DNA from 3 places in the Cobetia sp. AM6 genome. Region 1 is predicted to be linked to each of the others. Evidence: predicted binding sites of a transcription regulator. Region 1 holds the regulator's gene; each other region holds the start of a gene.
The links. The regulator FNR, encoded in region 1, switches genes on or off when oxygen is low (the NO sensors DNR and NnrR bind a similar motif). The targets are predictions, from matches to a motif close to TTGATNTANATCAA.
Positions count from the first base shown of each region.

Region 1 (5,430 bases):
ACCGCCTACCTCAAGGCCAAGCAGCGCCTGATGTCCCAGGCCTATCTCGATGGCGATCTGCGCCTGGATGAGCGAGTGCTGTGGGACGGCAGCGGCTGGACCGACGGCCCCGGCCAGGGGCGCAATCCCAACGCGGCCCTGACCATCTATCGCCACTTCGACAATGCGGCGGTGATGAAGGGGTTGGTCGGTGGCGTGCCCAAGACGGGCTGGATCATCGATTACCCGATGCTGGAGCGCATCCACTATCTGCTGGTCGCCGGCTTCGATGTCTATGGCAATCTCGGCCATCAGCTGGTCACCCGTCTGTACATGGACTTCCTGCGCATGGAAGGCGAGAACAACCTGCTGGTGCTGTTGCCGGCGGGCGAGCGCCAGGCGGTGCATGACAGCTGGTATCGCGACGTCAGCCCCGGGCTTGTCGAGCTGCTGTTCAAGAAGCCGCCGCAGTTCGATGCACCCAGTGGCATCGTCTGGACACCGCAGGAGCTGTCATCCCCGAACCAGGCTCGCCTTGGTCTGATGCGGCGCATGCAGGAGCGCCTCGCGCCGGAACTCGGCCATGAGCGCAGCCTGAGCAATGTCGAGGACGAGCACGTGCGACATGAGCTGCAGGCCCTCGCTGCGGTGCAGGGAGTCTCGGCCAGCCTGATGCCGGAGGTGACGATCGTTGCGCTGGAGGATGGCACTGATGACTCGCCGCGCCTTTACAGCGTGCTGCGCAATTCCGCCCACGCCAACATCACCAGCCTGTTCGATGAGGAGGTAAATCGCCGTCCTGAGCAAGACACTCTCGATGTCTTGCGTGGCGTGGCGGGCGATTACCCGAATGCCTTCTGGCGTCTGACGGCTGACACCCTGACGGGGCTGGCAGAGCGGGTGGCGGCACTCGAGACCGAAGAGGACTATCGCGCCCTGCAGGCCGATATCGGGGTGCGCCGGACTGATCCGCGCTTCTGGGAGTTTTCCGACAGCGTGCTGCGCACCAACTATGCTGATCGCCCTGTCGAAGCGGGCCTGCTGGACTATAACCGCCTCGAGAACCGCTGATTGCCAGCAAGGCTTGAGCGGCTGAGGCAAGGCCTGCTGTCAGGACTGTCTGGGCTGCCAGAACTGTCAGGGTTATCAGGACTGTCATGACGACTGGCCTGACAGAAGGAAGAAGCCCGCCACGCACATTGCGTGGCGGGCTTCTTCTTGTGTAGTGCCAAAATGGCGCCCTGGCGGCTGATCAGCGCAGTGTCGCGCTGCGTGATGTGCTGTCAGCAGGCGTCATCAGCGACCGCCCTGACACTCGCCTTCGGCCAGTTCGATCAGGCCATCCAGATGCAGGATATGCACCTCGCGGGCACGAATGTCGACCAGCCCCTGGGTCTGGAAGCGGGTCAGGATACGGCTGATGGTTTCGACGGCAAGCCCCAGATAGTTGCCGATATCGGCGCGTGCCATCGACAGGCGGAAGCTGTACGGCGAATAGCCACGACGACGGAAGCGCTGTGACAGGTTGACCAGGAAGCTCGCCAGTCGCTCATCGGCTGTCTTGCGCGACAGCAGCATCATCATGCGGCGATCTTCGTGCAACTCCTTGCTCAGGCTCTTGAACAGCTGGGTTCTCAGTTCCGGCATCTGCTCCGAGAGCGCATTGAGGCGGTCGAAGGGAATCTCGCAGACGGTGGTGGTCTCCAGCGCCACCGCAGTGCCGGGATAGCAATTGCTGTCGATGGCATCCAGCCCGGCCAGCTCGCTGGGCAGGTAGAAGCCGGTCAGCTGCTCCATGCCGCTGTTTTCATTGGTGATCTGCTTGAGACTTCCGGAGCGCACCGTGAAGACGCAATCGAAGGCATCGCCCTGGGTGAAGAGTACTTCCCCTTTTCTGAGTGGCGCGCGACGGCGGATGATGGCGTCAAACTGGTCGATATCTTCCATGTTCAGTGCCAGTGGCAGGCACAGTGAACTCAGCGAACAGGTCTGGCAGCGGGCTTCATGGGCGCGCAAGCGGTGTGATGCCTGTGCATTGGCCGTCATGGTGACTCTCCTGAGGAATGTCACCGCTACCCCTGGGGCAGGGCAGCGGGAGGGGTCTTTCGGGCGCAACAACGGTGGGGCGGGGCCTTGTCGCCCGCCGCTACCCTGCCTAGCCGAATTGAATCGAGCGGCCAGAGTCTGAGCGCTTATCGGCTAATGCAGTGCAATTTCGTGGCGCCATAATATTAGATTTTATTAATTCATTATCCTGCCCAACCCATGGGCGTTGCAAGGTGTGTGAACTTTAGGCCGGGTTGGCCCCGCATGACCATACCGCGACGACCTGCCTCAGCCAGCTGCGCCGAGCAGCAGGATCAGTGCGGCGGCCAGCGTCGCCAGTGCCAGTATGCCCCAGGCACGTGGTGCTGGTGTGCCAGGCTGACGTACGCCGTTGATGCGATGTTCCTGCATGGGGCCATCGCCTTCGCGCTCGTCGCTGTCAGCGCTTGCAGCGCGCGAAAGGCTGCCCAGCGCCAGCATGGCGAACAGCACCAGGCTGCCCAGCGTGAGGGCCAGCACCCAGAGATTCCAGAACAGGGGGAGTCCAGTTGTCTCCAGCAGATTCATGTCGTGTCTCCTGAGCGGTGTCCTGTCATGGGCCACGGCTGGCGATGTCGCTCGCGGGGGCGGCCTGCTGCAGGTAGGCGAGCAGCGCCGTGATTTCGGCAGTGCCACGCACGTCATTGGGGGCGGCGAGAATCTCGTCTTCCGCGTAGGGCACGCCCAGGCCTTGCAGGGCTCGCATGCGTGCCGCGATGCCTTCACCGCTCAATGCCCGCTCGAACAGCCACGGGTAGGCGGGCATCGCTGAGCCCGGCACCTGACTGCGCGGGTCATGCAGATGCAGGCGCTGCCAGGCATCGTCATGCTGCGCAGGCAGCTTGCTCAAATCCGTCCCCCAGCGCTCGACGCCCCACAGCGAAGGGCGGTCGTAATAGCGCTCTCGGGCGGTCGTCGCATCACCGTGGCGCGCCGTGTCGCCCGGTAGATCGCGCACCATGCGTGTGTGGCACTGCTGACAGCCCTCGCGTTGGTAGATGCGCTGGCCCTCCAGCGCCAGGGCGCTCAGCGGTTTGAGGTCTTCGGGTGCGCTGGCGAGGCTGGGGTGAGCCCCGAGCGGCACCAGCTGGGCGAGGGCGCCGAGGCTCATGGTGAGCAGGCATAGTGCCGTCATCAGGCCGGCGTGACGTTCGAGCAGGACATGTCTCATGCGTAGTGCCCTCCCGAGGATGTGGCAGGGGGCGTGGTAGAGGGGGACGCAGAGTGCATGGCAGGTTCTGATGATGCCTTGTGCGAGCCGGAGCTCAGGCGCTGACGCTCATGAGCGGCTTGGCGTTCGCTCTTTTGATCAGCCAGGGTGCGCGTCACATTGAGGAGCATCAGCAGCAAGCCGAGCGCCCAGCAGGCGAGCCCGCCCAGCGAGATCATCATCGGCATGCGGGCCGCTTCCAGCACCTCGCTCAAGGTGTATAGCGGCCTGCCGTCATTTGCCAGCACATGCCACATGCTGCCTTGAAGCAGCGTGGTCGCCCAGCTGGCGGCAACGCACAGCAGGGTGCCGATGATGACCAGCAGGGCGTGAGTCTTGAGCAGCGCGAGGGAGCGCATCGGGGGCAGCAGGTGATAGGCCATCACGATGGCGACTGTCGCGACCACTCCCAGGCTTGCTGCCGGCGACAGACTGTTGGCGGCACTGAAGGTCAGGGCATTGAGGGTCGGCAGTGACAGCAGGCTGTATTCAAGAACCGCCAGGGCATAACTGACCAGAGCTGCCGCCAGCAGGCAGATCAGCGGATCCCGGCGCAATGAGTGCCAATCCTCCTTGAGTGTCATCAGGCCATTGAGGCTGAGTGCCAGCCCCGGCGCCAGCAGCAGGAGGCCCATCGCCATGCCCAGCGTCTGGCTCCAGGCCGGCAGGGCGCTCGCGAACAGCAGCGGAGCACCTCCCCATGTCGCCAGCAGCACCAGCATCCAGAAGCTGGTGGCGGCCAGCCGATGCGAGTAGAGCGGCAGCCGTGAGCGGCTCGTCACCATGTGATGGAGCAGGGCAATGACGCCGAATGCGAACATGCCGCCGGGGAGTGGCCCTGCCTGCCAGCGCTGAATCAGTGCCTCGAGGCTGCCCGTGAAGAGCGGTATCGATTCCAGCAGGCCGATCGGCACGCTGAGCGAGATCAACACATGCTGTATCAACACCAGCATCAGGCCGGCGATGAAGTACCAGCAGGCCACCGGCAGGCGGCGCAGCGTGCGCTGTTCCAGCACTGTGAAGAAGACCCACGCCACGGCCAGCCAGACGAGGGTCATCAGGAGATCGACGAGCCAGGGCGCTTCGGCCATGTATTGGCCCGAGGAGTAGCCTGCGACAATCGCCAGTGCGCCGAGCGCGACCACGGCCTGCCAGCCGAGGAAGGTGAAATGCATCAACTTGAGCGTGAAGGGGGGCAGTGCGATATCCGCTATCGCCGTCTCGGCGTCCGTGCGTGATTCGCGTTGCAGGACACTGTGCATGGCGATGGAGTAGCCGCCGGCGATCACTGCCGAGCCGCCCAGACCGTAGAGCAGCAGGTGGTGCTGCAAGGGAGCGAGGCGGCCGTAGCTCAGCCAGGCCACTTCCGGCCCCAGTGATGGCCATAGCCAGATGAGGTTGAGCCACACCGCCAGACAGAGGCTGAGCAGGCCCCAGATGACGGCCATGCGAGAAAAATCATGGCTTGCGTGATGATGATGGTTCACGCGGGGATGACAGGCCGAAGCCTCAAGAGCTGTACGCATATCACGACCTCGTCGGCAGTGGGCGAAAGCGCAGTGCTGGTGGTGACGGTGCTGGAAGCGGCGCTGCGGAAGCGGTCATGTCATCGACGCCCCTGTCAGGGCGGCAGGGCTGGCGCTGACCGATATCACGCGCGACCATGACCGACTGACAGGCCATCCCTCGCGCTGGAATGCAGCGTTTACCCCTCATCGGTTCCAGCGTTGTCTGGCGCGAGCCGTACGAGATCAACAGGAGAATTTCGCTTGCCCGCCGTCACTTCATCATCGGACGAAGATGCCAATGCGTCCAATACGGCTGAGGTCCCCAGCCCTTACGCCGAGGAAGGCTTTCGTGTCGCCAGCCTGGCCGATGTCGCCTCGGAGCTTGCTGCTCGCCAGACCATGTCCCACGACGCGCTGGCCGCGCGAGGGCCGTGGCGAGGCTGGTTGGCGGAACTGGGGCCGCTTGAAATCCATGGACGACCGGGGCGTGCCCTGCTATTGCATGCGCATGGTGCCGGCGCCGGGCGTGAGACCGACTTCCATCAACAGTTCGGCGCTGCCTGCCTGATGCAGGACATGGCGTGGCTGGCATTCGATTTCGGCTATCTCGTCAGGATGCGCTGCGAAAGCCGCCGCCGACCGCCGCCC
Region 1 covers NZ_AP021868.1:345,548-350,977, forward strand. Annotated here, with positions in the region: gene CLAM6_RS01585 (fatty acid cis/trans isomerase) at 1-1,050, shown strand, start outside; gene fnr (fumarate/nitrate reduction transcriptional regulator Fnr) at 1,276-2,025, opposite strand; gene CLAM6_RS01595 (hypothetical protein) at 2,314-2,592, opposite strand; gene CLAM6_RS01600 (cbb3-type cytochrome c oxidase subunit II) at 2,618-3,235, opposite strand; gene CLAM6_RS01605 (cbb3-type cytochrome c oxidase subunit I) at 3,232-4,722, opposite strand; gene CLAM6_RS01610 (alpha/beta family hydrolase) at 5,044-5,430, shown strand, end outside.

Region 2 (5,430 bases), 240 kb from region 1:
CTGCTGACACTGCCCGATTACTCTGCGCTGGCCTGGAGCGCGATCATCTTCTCGACTTACCTTACCGGCATCTCCAAGGGCGGCTTCGCCGGTGGCTTCGGCTCGCTCTCGGTGCCGCTGATGGCGCTGGCCATCGGGCCGCTGGAAGCCGCCGGCATCCTGCTGCCGCTGTTGCTGGTGATGGACTTCCTGAGCTCCCGCGCCTGGTGGGGCAAACAGCTGTGGTCGGAGGTGCGCATCATCCTGCCCAGCGCCGCCATCGGCATCGCGGTGGGCGTGGTGCTGTTCGATGAGCTGGACGAGAACATGATTCGCGGCCTGCTGGGCGTCATCTCGCTGCTGTTCGCAGCCTATATGCTGTTCAAACCGACAGCCAGGAAACCGCTGCCCCGCTGGCTGGCCATTCCTGCCGGGGCCACCGCCGGTTTCACCAGCTTCTTCGCCCACGCCGGCGCCCCGCCCTACAACCTGTACATGATTCCGCGCCAGCACCCCAAGGAGACCTTCATCGCCACCACGGTGATCATCTTCGCTGGCATGAACCTGATGAAACTGGGCCCCTACGTGGCGCTGGGCGAGATCAACCTCACCAGCCTCTCCACCTCGCTGCTGCTGGTGCCGGTGGCCTGGGCGGGGGTCAGAAGCGGCCTGTGGCTGCAATCCCGCGTCAACGAGAAGCTGTTCTTCCGCCTGATCATCATCGCGATGGCGCTGGTGGGTGTGCAGCTGATCTACAAGGCCTGGGGCTGATGGCCGCAAGGCCCATCACGCCTTGGCAACCACCGCCGCCAGCCATTGAAAACTCCCGCCACGGCCCTTGAGGCCGAGCGCAGGAAGCCCCTTGAGAACGATCGAGACAACGCCATGACACACCACATCAGCTACTACCACGCCCACCTCTACTACACCGATGAGCAGAGCCTGGCCGCCGCTCGCGAACTGGCGGCCCAGGCCGAACAGCGCTTCACGCTGCGCGTCGGCCGCTTCCACCAGCAGCCGGTCGGCCCGCACCCGCTGTGGAGCTGTCAGCTGTCCTTCCTGCCTGAGGAATTCGGGCGCATCATTCCGTGGCTGGCACTCAACCGTGGCTCGCTGGACATCTTCGTGCACGCCGGCACCGGCGATGACCTCTTCGATCACACCCAGGGCGTGATGTGGCTGGGCAACTCACATACGCTGAATCTCGCTGCCTTCGCCAGCGAGTGAGGCCGCGGCAAGCATTGAGCCCGCGGCAAGCATTGATGCCAGGGCGATGGTTGACGCCCACTGCGGGTCTGACACGCTATCATCGCCTGACACCACTGACTCAAGGATGCCCCCATGACGCGACTGCGCCGCCTTTCCCCTCGTGCTGCCCTGCTGGGTGTGATTGCCTCAGGCCTGCTGCTGGCCGGCTGTGATGACAACGAGGTCGGGGATGTCTCGCTGGGCCTGTTCACCACCAAGGACATCAAGATCGAGAGCCTGATCGATCCCAAGGTGCCGGGCGTGACCTGCCACCTGAGCAACATCGAGGCGGACCTCGACTTCTCCGATCCCTCCGACATGAGCATCGCCTGCCGCCAGACCGGCCCGATCACGGCGGAGATGATCGCCGACATCGACACCTCCAAGAGTGGCGAGGAGGTCTATCGCAAGTCCAAGAGCGTGCTGCTCAAGAGCCTCAAGATTCGCCGCATTCTGGATCGCGACTCCCAGAGCCTGCTCTATATCGCCTACAGCACCAAGGAAACCAGCGGCAGCTTCAAGCATGCACTGAGCAGCGTGCCGCTGTGGGGCAGCGACGCCTGGCAGGCACCGGCAGCGCAGTGAGTCACCTCGGCGCCTGAATCAAGCGCCGATTGATCAAGCGCCGACTCATCAAGTGCTGGCTCATCAAGCGAAAGCTTCACCATCATCCCTTGAAGTTGGGGGCTGTCGCTCCAAGGTCTTGTGCAACGGCTAGCCAGCCGGATTTTCATTCGCATGACGCAAAGGAGTGACACACGATGTCGAGCCCGGAGCACAAGCAGAAGATCTGGAAGCTGATCAAGGATGTGAAGGTCGGCATGTTGGTGACGCAAGGCGACGGCATGCCCCACGCCCGCCCGATGCATCTGGTGCAGGATGACTACGACGGCACCCTGTGGTTCTTCACCCGCGCCAGCGCCGAGAAGGTGTTTGAGGCCAGGAAGGACAGCGAGGTCTGCCTGAGCTTTTCCGATCAGGATGATGGCGTCTACGTGTCGCTGAGCGGTCATGCCAATCTGCACCGCGATCAGGGCCTGATCGACAAGTTCTGGAACCCGTTCGTGGCCGCCTGGTTCCCGGAAGGCAAGGATGACCCCGACGTCACCCTGCTGGAGATCTCGGTGCAATCCGGCGAGCACTGGAAGGCCAAGGAGAGCAAGGCCTATCAGCTCTACGAGGTGGCGCGCGCCAACCTCGACAAGGACCACACCCCGGACATGGGCGAGAACGAGAAATTCGGCACGGTGTAAGCAGAAGCCCGAGCTCGTCAGAGAGAGCTCTTTGCAGTGCCCGCGTGAGAGTCAACTCGCACGGCCAAGCCAGACACGACAACGCCAGCCCTCGGGCTGGCGTTGTCGTGTCTGGCAGCCTGCCGCTTCCAGCAGGCTTGTCATCGGTGGGGAGGATTCAGGCCAGCGAACGCCTCAGGCCTTCATGTCGAGCACGATGCGCCCCTCGATCTTGCCGTCGATCATGCGTCCGAAGATGTCGTTGATGTCCTCGAGCTTGCCGGTCTGCACGGTGGCAGCGACCTTGCCTTCCGCGGCGAAGTCCAGCGCCTCCTGCAGGTCCTGACGCGTGCCGACGATGGAGCCACGCACCGTGATGCCATTGAGCACGGTGGAGAAGATCGGCAGCGGGAAATCGCCCGGCGGCAGGCCGTTGAGCACCAGGGTACCGCCACGGCGCAGCATGTTCTGGGCCTGATCGAAGGCCTTGGGCGACACCGCCGTCACCAGCGCGCCATGCGCACCGCCGATCTCGCGCTTGATGACGCTCGCCGGGTCTTCCTTCATGGCATTGACGGTCACGGTCGCGCCCAGACGGCGGGCCAGTTCCAGCTTGGCATCATCCACATCCACCGCCGCCACGTTCAGGCCCATGGCGCGCGCATACTGCACCGCCATATGTCCCAGCCCACCGATGCCCGAGATCACCACCCACTGGCCGGGGCGGGTGTCGGTCATCTTGAGTCCCTTGTAGACCGTGACCCCGGCGCACAGCACCGGCGCGATCTCCACGAAGCCCACGCTGTCCGGCAGTCGGCCGACGTAGCCTGCGTCCGCCAGCGTGAACTGGGCGAAGCCGCCATTCACCGAGTAGCCGGTATTCTGCTGACTCTCGCACAGCGTCTCCCAGCCGCCCAGGCAATGCTCGCAGTGGCCGCAGGCCGAGTAGAGCCAGGGCACCCCGACACGGTCGCCTTCCTTGACGTGGGTGACGCCCTCGCCCACCGCCGCGATGGTGCCGACGCCTTCATGGCCGGGAATGAACGGCGGATTGGGTTTCACCGGCCAGTCGCCATGCGCGGCGTGCAGGTCGGTATGACAGACCCCGGAGGCGGCGACCTCGACCAGAATCTCGCCACGCCCCGGTCGCGGTACCGCGACCTCCTCGATCACCAGCGGTGCACCGAATTCACGTACCACGGCGGCTTTCATGCTGTTATCCATGACGTACTCCTCATCCATTGAAGACTGACGAACATTCAAGAAAGACGGACATTCAAGACAGACGAACCAGCAGAGCTGCGGCGGAGAGTTGCGCCGGAGAGTGTGGGCTGGCGCCTGCATGCGCCAGCGCCCGTGCCAGCGCCTATGCCTGCACTCAGACCAGTGCAAAGCTTGCCTCTCCATTGAAACCAGACGCAGCGCTCCCTGCCCTGCGCCAGATCAAGCAATCGGATCTGGCGCGGGCATCGATGTCATTTCTCAAGCAAGAATCGCGGGAGTCGTGCAGCACCACCAGTCGCGGTGGCGCTGCCAGACAGGCCTAGAAGAAGCCGAGCGGATTGATGTCGTAGCTGACCAGCAGGTTCTTGGTCTGCTGGTAGTGCTCCAGTGCCATCTTGTGGGTCTCGCGACCGACACCGGATTTCTTGTAGCCACCGAAGGCGGCATGGGCGGGATACTGGTGGTAGCAGTTGGTCCACACGCGACCGGCCTGGATGCCGCGCCCCATGCGGAAGGCGACGTTCATGTCGCGGCTCCAGACGCCGGCGCCGAGACCGAATTCGGTGTCATTGGCGATGGCCAGCGCCTCGGCCTCGTCACGGAAGGTGGTGACGGCCACCACCGGCCCGAAGATCTCCTCCTGGAAGACACGCATCGAGTTGTTGCCCTTGAGCAGGGTCGGCTGGATGTAATAGCCGTTGGCCAGCTCGTTCTCCAGCTGCTCGCTGCTGCCGCCGGTGAGCACCTCGGCGCCTTCCTCGCGGGCGACATCCATGTAGGACATGATCTTGTCGAACTGCTCGCGGGAGGCCTGGGCGCCGACCTGTACGTCGGTGTCCAGCGGGTTGCCGCGCTTGATGGTCTTCACGCGCTCCATCACTCGGGCCATGAAGTCGTCGTAGATGCTTTCCTGGATCAGGGCACGCGACGGGCAGGTGCACACCTCGCCCTGATTGAAGAACGCCAGCACCAGGCCTTCGGCGGCCTTGTCGATGAATTCGGGTTCGGCATTCATGATGTCGGCGAAGTAGATGTTGGGCGACTTGCCGCCCAGCTCCACCGTGGAGGGGATGATGCTGTCGGCGGCGCACTTGAGAATGTGCGAGCCCACGGGAGTGGAGCCGGTGAAGGCGATCTTGGCGATGCGCTTGCTGGTGGCCAGCGCCTGACCGGCCTCGGCCCCGTAGCCGTTGACGATGTTGAGCACGCCCGCCGGCAGCAGGTCATTGATCAGCTCCGCGAGCACCAGAATCGAGGCCGGGGTCTGTTCCGCCGGCTTGAGCACCACGCAGTTGCCGGCCGCCAGCGCCGGGCCGAGCTTCCAGGCCGCCATCAAAATCGGGAAGTTCCACGGGATGATCTGCCCGACCACGCCCAGCGGCTCATGGAAGTGGTAGGAGACGGTATTGGCGTCGATATCCGCCGCGGTGCCTTCCTGGGAGCGCAGGCAACCGGCGAAGTAACGGAAGTGGTCCGCCGCCAGCGGAATATCGGCGTTCAGCGTCTCGCGCACCGCCTTGCCGTTGTCCCAGGTCTCGGCGACGGCCAGCATCTCGAGGTTCTGCTCGATGCGATCCGCGATCTTGAGCAGGATGTTGGAGCGCTCCTGCACCGAGGTCTTGCCCCAGGCAGCGGCTGCCTTGTGGGCGGCGTCCAGCGCGAGGTCGATATCCTCCGCACTCGAACGCGGGATACGGCAGAAGGCCTCGCCCGTCACCGGGCTGACATTGTCGAAGTACTCACCCTT
Region 2 covers NZ_AP021868.1:585,010-590,439, reverse strand. Annotated here, with positions in the region: gene CLAM6_RS02570 (sulfite exporter TauE/SafE family protein) at 1-750, shown strand, start outside; gene CLAM6_RS02565 (DOPA 4,5-dioxygenase family protein) at 865-1,206, shown strand; gene CLAM6_RS02560 (CreA family protein) at 1,321-1,812, shown strand; gene CLAM6_RS02555 (pyridoxamine 5'-phosphate oxidase family protein) at 1,989-2,480, shown strand; gene adhP (alcohol dehydrogenase AdhP) at 2,655-3,683, opposite strand; gene exaC (acetaldehyde dehydrogenase ExaC) at 4,003-5,430, opposite strand, start outside.
Region 2: the regulator FNR is predicted to act here: its motif matches at 3,893-3,906, upstream of adhP (alcohol dehydrogenase AdhP).

Region 3 (5,430 bases), 980 kb from region 1:
ATCTCGCCGGGCGCGATGATCTGGATCACTGGCATGAACGCTGGGCGGAACTCGATGCCGGCATGCGCTCTCAGGTCATCACCGCCAGCGCCCGCCTCGTTCGCGAGATTCATCAGGCTGGCCTGATGCATGGCTGTCTGTTCCCCAAGCACCTCTTCCTCAGTCGCCCGCCGAGTGAGTCGCCGAACAGCACCTGGCAGATGGACGCCGTCATCATCGACCTCGAGAAGACGCGCCGCTTCGTGCTGCGCCGCCACGAGTGCCTGCGCGATCTCTACGTGCTGTGGCGCCGCCTGAAGAGCTGGCAGCACGATGAATGGCGACAATTTCTTGCCGTCTATCGCGATGCGGATGCGCAGAGCGCCGAGGTCAGTCAGTGGCTGAAAGAGCTGGAAGCACGCGCCGCACGCAAGCGGCGCTGAGCCTGCAGAGGCCGGAAATGACCTTTGCGTAGTGAACACTAACCTCGCGCACGGCATGCGACCAAGGTCTTGGTCACCTTGCGCGAGGATGAATGGGGATGTCGCTCGAATGCGTCACCACAAGTCTCACTCGTGAGACATTAAACTTCCCTGAAATAATCGGTAACATCCGCTAACAGGACGCCTAATAAGTTTTCAAACAACGTTCTAAAAAAAGCTTGCCAAACAGAACGCTGTTTTTTATAGTTTGCAGCGTCCCCTGATCGACGCAGCCACGCAGAGCACACGGCCCAAGCCGTAGGGTAGCGAGGCACTGCTGACAGGCAGCTCACGAAGCCAAGCTTCAAGGAGAACTACACATGAAAGCTATCAAGATCCTGACCGCTACTGTTATCGCCGGCACCATGGCAATGGGCGCACAATCCGCCATGGCATATGGCAAGGGTGATACCTTCCTGCGCGGTGGCGTTGCCAAGGTCGACGGCAAGAGCAACAACGGCAACGGTCTGATCGCCAAGGACGAGTCTGGCTTCGCCGGTTCCGTGGGCTACATGTTCCACGACAACCTGGCCATCGCCCTGCAGTCCACTGAAGAATTCAGCACTGACTGGGAAAACAGCGCCGGTGGTTTCGATCAGATGCCGATCAACCTGATGCTGCAGTACTACCCGCTGGGCGGTACTGAAGCCCGCGTCCAGCCGTACGCTGGTGTCGGCCTGAACTACACCCACTTCTCCGGTGAGTCTGCCGGTGGCCAGAGCATGGACATCGACGACAGCTACGGCGCCGCTGCCGAGCTGGGTGTGGACCTCAAGATCACCGAAGCCTGGGCCGTCAACGGCTTCGCTCGTTACGCCGACGTCAAGGCCGATACCAAGATCGCCGGACAGGACGTGAACGACACCGAGCTGGACCCGGTCACTGTCGGTGCCGGTGTCACCTACCGCTTCTAAGTCCTTGCACGAGGCGTGAACATGCCTCCAGCGAGTACCTGGCAAGCCGTGTGATGCCGCGTCATGAAAACGTCAGCGATGGAGCTCGGCAACGCCGAGCCGTCCAGGCGCCAGATGGGCATCACACACAAACGCCGCAGACCTTCGGGTCTGCGGCGTTTTCGTTGTGGGCAGCCAACGGCTACATGGCCGATCTTCAGCGACGTGGCGCAGAAATTGACCTGGATCAACCACGTCCCTGACCGAGCAAGAACGCCCGTAAACTCTTGCCCCAGATCAAATTTCTCGAAATTCGGCTACCTAGAATGAGGGCATTGTTTCCCGCCATCCTTCAGGAGCCATCATGTCCGACGTCGTCTCTCGCTCAGCCTCCCTCCCCGCGCACCTGACTTCGCGCAGCCCGCGCTCTGCGGCACGCCCGTGGCAGATTCTGGCACTGGCAGGCCTCACCAGCCTCGCGACTCTCGGCGCCACACCGGCCATGGCCGCCGACTCGCTGAATGCCAGCTCTCACAGCTCTCTCAACTCTCTCAGCTCGCTCAACTACGGCGCCGGACAGTTCTGGACGCGTGCAGGTGTCGCCAAGGTCTCGCCGAAGAGTGACAACGGTCGCATCGATGCCATCGGTGCCGACGTGGATGTCGATGATGACAGCGCCTTTGCCTTCACTCTCGGCTATCGCTTCACCGACACCTTCGGTATCGAGCTGCTGGCGGCGCAGGATTTCGACCACGACATCTCGCTCAATGGCCAGAAAGCCGGTTCCGTCGATCACCTGCCGCCGACCCTGACACTGCAGTACTACCCGCTTGGCGGACGTGAATCGCGCATTCAGCCGTACATCGGCGCGGGCGTCAACTACACCCACTTCTCCGATGAAACCCTCGACGATGGCACCAAGCTCGAGATGGATGACAGCTGGGGCGCGGCCGCACAGATCGGCGTCGATCTGGTGATCAACGAGCACTGGGCGGCCAACGTCGCCGCCTGGTATCTGGATATCGATTCCGATGTCACCGTGGCGGGCAGCGTCAACGACAAGGTCGAGATCGACCCCATCGTGACCATGGCCGGGATCAGCTATCGCTTCTGATCAGCCACTTCCTGGCTAGCGCTTCTGACTGGTCAGAAACGACAACGCCCCGCCAGCCCATCTCGGGCCGGCGGGGCGTTGTGCGTTGTGCGTTGTGCGTTGTGAGTTGTGCGCTCGGCACGCCTCAGCGCGGGGCGGCTTGCCCGCTGTTCGTTACCGAGGCCTTGGAAGTTGCTGAAGCTATTGAGGTTGAGGGCGTTGAAGGCGAAGGCGGCATGGCGTCGTCGGCCGGCGCCTTGCTCACCTTGCCCGGACGCGGGCGGTCCAGCACCAGCCCCAGCACCACCAGTGCCGCGCCCGCCACCATCAGCGCGGTCCACTGCTCATCGAACAGCCACCATGCCATCAGCGCGGCACACGGCGGCACCAGGAAGAAGGTGCGCGCGACCTGATGGGCCTCGCCCCGCTCCAGCATCAGCATCAGCAGCCAGATGGCACCGACCGAGATGGCGATCACCAGCCAGGCCATGGTCAGCAGCAGACGCGGCGTGGGGTCAAAGGCAAAGCTGCCGACACTGGTCGCCGCGACGACGAACACCGCGCCCGCACCGAGATACTGGAACATCAGCCCCTCGACCAGCCCCATGCGCCCGGAGACCCGCTTCTGCCACAGCGTCGAGCTGGACACGCCGATCAGCGCCACCAGGCACCAGACGAGCCCGATCAGCGGCCACTCCAGGGTACCCGCGCCATCCTTGGCAAGCCCTGCCCCCAGCACCAGACTGACGCCGATGGCGCCACAGCCAAGCCCCGCCCACTGCTTGGCGCCCAGCCGCACGCCGAACAGCGGCAGTGACAAGGCCGCCGTCACCAGTGGATGCAGGCTGACCAGCAGCGCCGTCAGGCCCGCCGGCAGCCCCGCCTTGACCGCCGCGAACACGCCGCCCAGGTAGGCGCCATGCAACAGCATGCCAATGCCCATCTGCGCCAGACGGTCATTGCGCCGGCCCCACTGACGCGGCTTGCGGCGCAGCCATAGAATCAACCCCAGCACCGGCAGCACCAGCAGGCTGCGCACCAGCAGCAAGGTGAAGGGTTCAGCGTCCAGGGTGCCGAAGCGCGCGGCGATGAAGCCGCTGGCGAACAGAAACACGAAGCAAAGTGGCATCCACATCACGCAGACTCCAGCGAGAGAAATGACAAGCGGTCGGCCCATAGGCAGGTGCAGGACGTGCACCGACGGGACCACGACATGAGCCTTCAGCTTGCCGCGAACCCTCAAGGGGGCACAAGATACAGATAATCACCAATTCAAGGGGTACAGACAGGCATGTCATCCGCCGAGCACGCTTCGTCCGCCAGCCGCCCTTCGCTTGCAGGCCCCGCCATCAACTCAACCACCAGCTCAACCGCCAGCTCAGGCGCCACAGCCGCGACGCTGCCGCGCTATCAGCAGCTGGTCGAGCGGCTCAAGACCCAGATGGCGACGGGTAAACTGAGCGCGGGACAGCGCCTGCCTTCGCTCAGGCGGCAGGCGGCGCAGTCGGGGCTCGGCCTCAACAGCGTGATTCGTGCCTATGGCGAGCTGGAGGCGGCGGGCCTGATCATCGCCGAACCGCGTGCCGGCTATCGGGTCGCGCCAGCGACGCAGGCTGCTCACGACGCGGATGCCCTGAATACCGACTCACAGACCAGCCCGGCTTCATCTCGCCACCCCGACGAGCTAGAGCACGGGCAGCGAGAGTCACATCACAGGCCGCGCGCCATCACCACCCTCACCATCAGTGACCCGGCCTGGCAGGCGATGGCGAATGCCAGTGATCCGCGCCTGGCGCCGTTAGGTGCCGCTCACCCAGAGCTGGACGCCCCCGCCGTGCGTCGCCTGTATCGTCTGGCGCGCACTCAGCTCGGGGCGCATGCCCAGCATCCCAGCGCCTATGCCCTACCGCCGGGCTCGAGCGCGCTGCGCACCGCCATCGCCCAGCACCTCAGCCACCACGGCCATCCCTGTGACAGCGACGCCCTGTTGATCAGCCAGGGGGCGCAGCATGGCATGTCCCTGCTGCTCGGCCAGCTGCGTGCCGCCAAGGGCCGCTGTCGGATCGGCGTCGAAGCGCCGGGCTATTTCGGCATCGTGGCTGCCATCGAAGCCCAGGGCCATCAGGCGATCGCCATTCCGGCCCGCGCGCACCAGGGACTGGATGTCGCGGCGCTCGAGCGTCTGCTCGAACGTCATGATGACAAGACGCCCGCCCTGACGCTGGATGCCCTGATCGTGACCGCGGATGGCCACAATCCCCTGGGCGGACAGCTGAGCACGCCAGATCGCCACCGCCTGCTGGCACTGGCGGCCCGCCACGCCATCCTGCTGGTCGAGAACACCACCTTTGCCGAGCTGAGCTTCGATACCCGCCAGCCGTGGCTGGCCGACCTCGCCCATCGCCATGCCGACAGGCCGATGCCTGCGCTGATCAGTCTCGGATCATTTTCCAAGACGCTGGACCCCCGCACCCGCTGCGGCTGGCTGTGGCTGTCACGGCCCGAGCAGGAGTCACCACTGGGGCTGCAGGCGATGATTCGGGCGCGCTGGGCCAATGGCATGGGCGACATGCCGTGGATGCATGCTGCCCTGAGCGAACTGATCACCAGCGGGGATTACGGCCGCCACGTGCAGCGCATGCGACGCTGCTATGCGAGGCGCCTGGAGCGTCTGCGTGCGCACCTGAGCACGGCGCTGGGTGACCGAGTCTGGCTGCCGCCACCGAGCGGCGGCTATCTGCAATGGTGTGGCCTGCCCAGCCTTGAGGCGCGCCAGCTTGAGCAGTTGCATCAGGAGCTGCTGAATGCAGGCATCGCCACCCTGCCCGGCAGCCTGTTCAATGCCGAACAATCCGGCCTGCGTCTCAATGCGGCCCAGCTCGGCGAGGAAGCGATGCAGAACGCTGCGCGGCCCTCTGACGAGATTCCCCGCCAGCAGGAGATACTGGCGCGCCTCACCGCTCACCTGCAAAAAGCCCTCGCA
Region 3 covers NZ_AP021868.1:1,322,549-1,327,978, reverse strand. Annotated here, with positions in the region: gene CLAM6_RS05675 (lipopolysaccharide kinase InaA family protein) at 1-422, shown strand, start outside; gene CLAM6_RS05670 (OmpW/AlkL family protein) at 782-1,375, shown strand; gene CLAM6_RS05665 (OmpW family outer membrane protein) at 1,857-2,468, shown strand; gene CLAM6_RS05660 (DMT family transporter) at 2,593-3,582, opposite strand; gene CLAM6_RS05655 (aminotransferase-like domain-containing protein) at 3,739-5,430, shown strand, end outside.
Region 3: the regulator FNR is predicted to act here: its motif matches at 1,592-1,605, upstream of CLAM6_RS05665 (OmpW family outer membrane protein).